One region of the Dendrosporobacter quercicolus genome, then DNA from elsewhere that is predicted to be linked to it. Evidence: riboswitches for the same ligand, from Rfam matches in the RefSeq annotation. Region 1 holds a riboswitch; the other holds the start of a gene.
What was found. A riboswitch is a leader RNA that binds a small molecule or an ion and turns the genes downstream of it on or off. The one in region 1 is predicted to bind thiamine pyrophosphate.
Positions count from the first base shown of each region.

Region 2: it holds a riboswitch for thiamine pyrophosphate, as region 1 does, so the genes downstream of both, thiC (phosphomethylpyrimidine synthase ThiC) here and thiS (sulfur carrier protein ThiS) in region 1, are expected to answer to the same signal.

Region 1 is NZ_FNHB01000001.1:750,108-752,508, forward strand. Features, by position in the region: gene BLR06_RS03685 (thiazole synthase) at 1-563, opposite strand, end outside; gene thiS (sulfur carrier protein ThiS) at 569-769, opposite strand; TPP riboswitch at 813-921, opposite strand; gene BLR06_RS03695 (Nif3-like dinuclear metal center hexameric protein) at 993-2,114, opposite strand; gene BLR06_RS03700 (tRNA (adenine(22)-N(1))-methyltransferase) at 2,105-2,401, opposite strand, start outside.
Region 2 is NZ_FNHB01000002.1:46,620-49,020, reverse strand. Features, by position in the region: gene thiC (phosphomethylpyrimidine synthase ThiC) at 1-1,225, opposite strand, end outside; TPP riboswitch at 1,278-1,374, opposite strand; gene BLR06_RS06305 (FliG C-terminal domain-containing protein) at 1,605-2,249, shown strand.

The DNA.
Region 1 (2,401 bases):
GGCCGGCCGATGCCGGCGTCAACAATCACCGGCACGGAAAGCTCCTCAATTAAAATTTTGACCAGTTCTTTGGTTTTCAAGCCACGATTGCTGCCAATCGGAGCGCCCAACGGCATAACAGCCGCCGCTCCCGCTTCGACCATTTTTTTTGCTGCCATCAAGTCAGGACTCATATAAGGCAGAACGACAAAGCCTTCGGCTGCCAAAACTTCCGTCGCCTTAATGGTTTCGAAGTTGTCAGGCAAGAGATAGCGATGATCGGAAATCACTTCAATTTTAATCCAGTTGCCGCACCCCATCGCTTGGGCTAAACGGGCAATCCGGACTGCCTCCTGCGCATTACGGGCCCCTGAGGTGTTGGGTAGTAAAACACATTCCTTAGGAATACAGGCAGTAATATTTTCTTCACCCTGTTCCAGATCAACCCGCCGCAGAGCTACAGTGACAACCTCCGCTCCTGAAGCCGCAATCACTTGCGGAATCATTTTATTTGCAAATTTACCTGTACCCAAAAACAACCGGCTTTTTAATTCACGCCCGCCAAGTCTCAACACATCCTGCATCATCCTCAGCCTCCACCTACAAAAGTTAATATTTCCAATTGATCGGCCTCGTTTAAAACAACGGTTTCCCATTGGTCTCTGTTAATAATTTCAGCATTATGTTCAACAATAATCCGCTCCGGAATCAGACTCCGTTCTGCAACATATCCTGCAATCGACAGACCATCGGCGATCTCCACTTCACGGCCGTTTACCAGCAACCGCATCCTCATCAGCTCCTAAAAAATTAAAGCGCTCCCGAATAGGTTCAGGCGCGCTTATTTACCTTTCCTACGCGGGCATTATCCCGATCAGGTTAAGAGGTCTGGTGCTTAAAGCCCACTCTCAGCCCATAACATGAGCTCCCCCGGCAAACTTATGTAATTTTATAAATCCATATGGATTACATTTATTGTATAACGAATGATTGGTACAGTCAATAAAGTTTACTCACAAAACCACCTGAAAAACATCCCGGCCAAATTGATCTGCGTAAAAATCCACTGACCATCTGCCTGCTGCAGAGCATTCCCGCAGATATTCGATAACAGCCTCTACCACCGGCGCCTCGGTTGCATAATGGCCGGCGTCGATTACGGCAATGCCCAGTGCTAGTGCATCCTGCGCTTCGTGGTACTTAAGATCGCCGGTAATTAAGGCGTCTGCACCCATAAAAGCCGCTCTTTTGATTAAGCCTGCCCCGCTGCCGCCGCAGACGGCAACCTTATGGATTAGTTGCTTCAAATCCCCCGACAAACGAATCTGACTAAGCCCCAGCGACTGCTTAACCGCTCTCGCAAAATCCGCCAGGCAGACTTTCTCCGCCAAATGGCCGATTCGCCCCAAACCTAATTCCCGACCTGAATTGTTCAAGGGATAAAGATCGTAAGCCACTTCTTCATAAGGATGACTTTTCAGCATGGCTTTAATTACTCTATTGCTGATTTTCGCCGGCAGGATCGTTTCCAGCCTGAATTCCGGCACCTGGGCCAGTTTGCCTGTTTCGCCAATAAAAGGGTTTGTCCCGGATGCCGGTAAAAAAGTACCGACACCTTCAGTCCGGAAAGTAGAGTGACTGTAATTGCCGATATGGCCGGCGCCCGCCTGCGTAATTGCGGCCTGAACCTGTCCCACCTGCTCTGTTGGCACAAAAACAACCAGTTTGACCAGTTGCTCACGATAGCTATTGGTTAATGGCCCAATGTTTTCAAGTTGCAATTTCCGGGCCAGAACATCATTTACACCGCCATTGGCAATGTCCAGATTCGTGTGGGCGCACAGGACGGCCAGATCAGCTTTGATCACTTTTGTCAGCAGCTTTCCCGGTGCAGAATCGGTGCGTAAATGCGTTAAAGGCTTGAAAATCAGTGGATGATGAGCAATAATCATATTGACGCCATTGGCTATGGCCGTATCAACAACCTGCTCGGTGACATCAAGGCATACCATTATCCCATTGATCTCCTGAGCCGGACTGCCGGCCAGCAGTCCCACATTATCCCAGTCTTCCGCCAAATAACGCGGCGCCAGTTTATCCATGGCTTCAATAATTACCTGGCATTTTACAGACATGCTAACCTCAACTCCAATTCTTTGATTTTTAAATTGTACCGGCCGTACTTTTCCGTACCCCTGGCTTGATCGCTAATTCCCATTGCCAGCAAAACCCGTTTCGACTGGGCAATCAAATTTCCAATATGCTCCCGCAATAATGGCGGGCGCTTACACCACAAAACCGGACCGATCTCATATAATATTGGCGCGAAACTATCACTAATACCCGGCCTGGCAGCGATAATCTCATATAACCGGCCGTCGTCTTTGACCAACGCTTCATCATAAATCGTCCAATCATGCTC
Region 2 (2,401 bases), on a different contig from region 1:
AAGTATCCTCGCTTTCCGGCGCGGAGGTTTCGCGGTAGCGCTTGGCTTTTTCCGGATCCATCGCCAGTTCGATCATCCGGGGGAAATTGACATCGGCGCGGGCGGTGCTCATAGCATTGTCCCAATCCCTCGCCCCGGGAATGCCTTTGGCAATATCAGCGGCATGCGCGGCGATCCGGGCGGCGATAATACCTTCCTTCATATCATCCAGATCAGGCAGACGAAGATGCTCAGCCGGAGTGACATAACAGAGGAAATCAGCCCCGTTGGCGGCGGCAATTGCTCCCCCAATCGCGCTGGTGATATGATCATAGCCAGGCGCCACATCAGTCACAATCGGTCCCAATACATAGAAGGGGGCGCCATGACACAGCCGCTTTTCCAGCATCATGTTGCCGGCTATTTCATGAATCGCCATATGTCCAGGCCCTTCAATCATCACCTGGACATTTTTCTCCCAGGCCAATTTGGTAAGTTCGCCCAGAACCACCAGTTCTTCAATCTGCGCCGCGTCGGTTGAATCATGGATTGACCCGGGCCGGCAGGCATCCCCAAGGCTGATGGTAACATCATAGGCCTGGCAAATATCAAGCAAACGGTCATATTGTTCATAAAATGGATTCTCACAATGATTCAGTTCCATCCAGGCAAAGAGAATTGAGCCGCCCCTGGAAACAATATTCGTCAAACGTTTATTATTTTTGACTTTTGCCGCTGTCGCCCTGTTAATTCCGCAATGTACCGTCATAAAATCCACACCGTCGGCGGCGTGCCGTTCAACAACCTGAAAGAACTCATCTGCGGTAATATCCTTGAGGTCCTTGTCCAGCATGCCAATGGCATCATACATCGGCACTGTACCGATCATCGCCGGTGAGAAATCAATGAGTTTGCGGCGGAAAGCCTGTGTCTTGCCGTAACAGCTCAGATCCATAATGGCCTCAGCCTTAAGTTCAATTGCCCGTTTGGCCTTTTCAAGCTCCAAATCGAGATTACAGCAATCTTTGGACACCCCCAGGTTAACATTGATTTTGGTGCGCAGTCCGGCGCCAACGCCTTCCGGATCAAGGCTCGGATGATTCTTGTTGGCCGGAATGACCACCTTGCCTTCAGCCACCAGCTCGCGCAAGCGCTCGACCGCCATTTTTTCCTTGGCTGCCACCACCTGCATTGCTGTAGTCACAATTCCTTTTTTCGCAGCATCCATCTGCGTTGTATAGCTTATCATTGCGCTCCCCCCTAAATAAAAATACAGACACCGCGCGTAGCGAGCCTGTAAAATATAAATTCAGCTTTCCTACGGTGGTGTTAACCACATCAGGTTCAAGGGTCGGACAAAGTCCTCTCAGCCCTAAGGCCCCCCTAGCTTTACCGTATTGATTTGTAATCAAATCATACTGCATTCCGCCTATTTTGTAAACAACTATATCCAAAGGCTGCTGTTTTTTCGCCGTTCAGGCAGGGGATTGCCGGCCCTGCGGGGAATATCAGGAAAACTGGTTTTGCACCAGGCCTTTGGCAGAAGCGGCGAAAAGCGCCTTTTTCTAACCCATAAACATTCGTGCAGCCGGCATTTTTAAACTACTATACGAGGAGCGTTTATCATGAGCGAACAAAGTGCTTTTGCGGCAGTCCTGCTGTTAATGCCTGATCATGAAGCGGCACAGGCCTTGCTGCTGCTGACAAGAGCTGAACAACTGACTTTATTGCAGGAAATAAAAACCATAAGCAACAGCTTTTTACCGTCGGAGGTTGCCGCTGCCGGCCTGCCTTCACTGCAGCCGCTGCAGCAATTCGAAAGTAAGGCCGGCGGTATTATGATGTCAGTCGCCCAACTGGCCGGCGTCCGTTATGCCTCCGATCTGCTCAATGCCTGGACTGGAGACGACCCGGTTCTGCTGCAATCGCTAAGAAAGCATATATTTTTCTTTGAAGAAATAGTCTGCCTGCCTGACCGTACTGTACAGCGCGCCCTGCAGGAAATAAAGCTTAGCCCTTTGCTGTTGCTGGACGCCGATGACCGTATCGTACAAAAACTCCTGACAAACGTGTCCCGGCGGGTAGCAAAACAAGTTACGGACGAACTGCACCAGTATGGGCAAAGGGAAGCAGCAGCAGCCGAGGCCCAGCTTGCCAAAGGGCGGTTTGCCCGTCTAATCGCAACTTTATTGAAAACAGAAGAGCCGGCTGGTAGTGAATTCTGCCTGCCGGAAATTCCGGCGCCTGTTGGCGGTACAGAAGCCAGGTAAACATAAAATTCGCGCCATGACGCACAGCAATGCTGGCATTGTGGCGCTTTTTTCCAGCCTGTTCCGCGGCTGCCGGGCAGGAATTCATAGAGGATCCCAGCTTAGTTTTAATCCGAGATTCCTTCACGGACAACGCCATTATGAACGGCGCA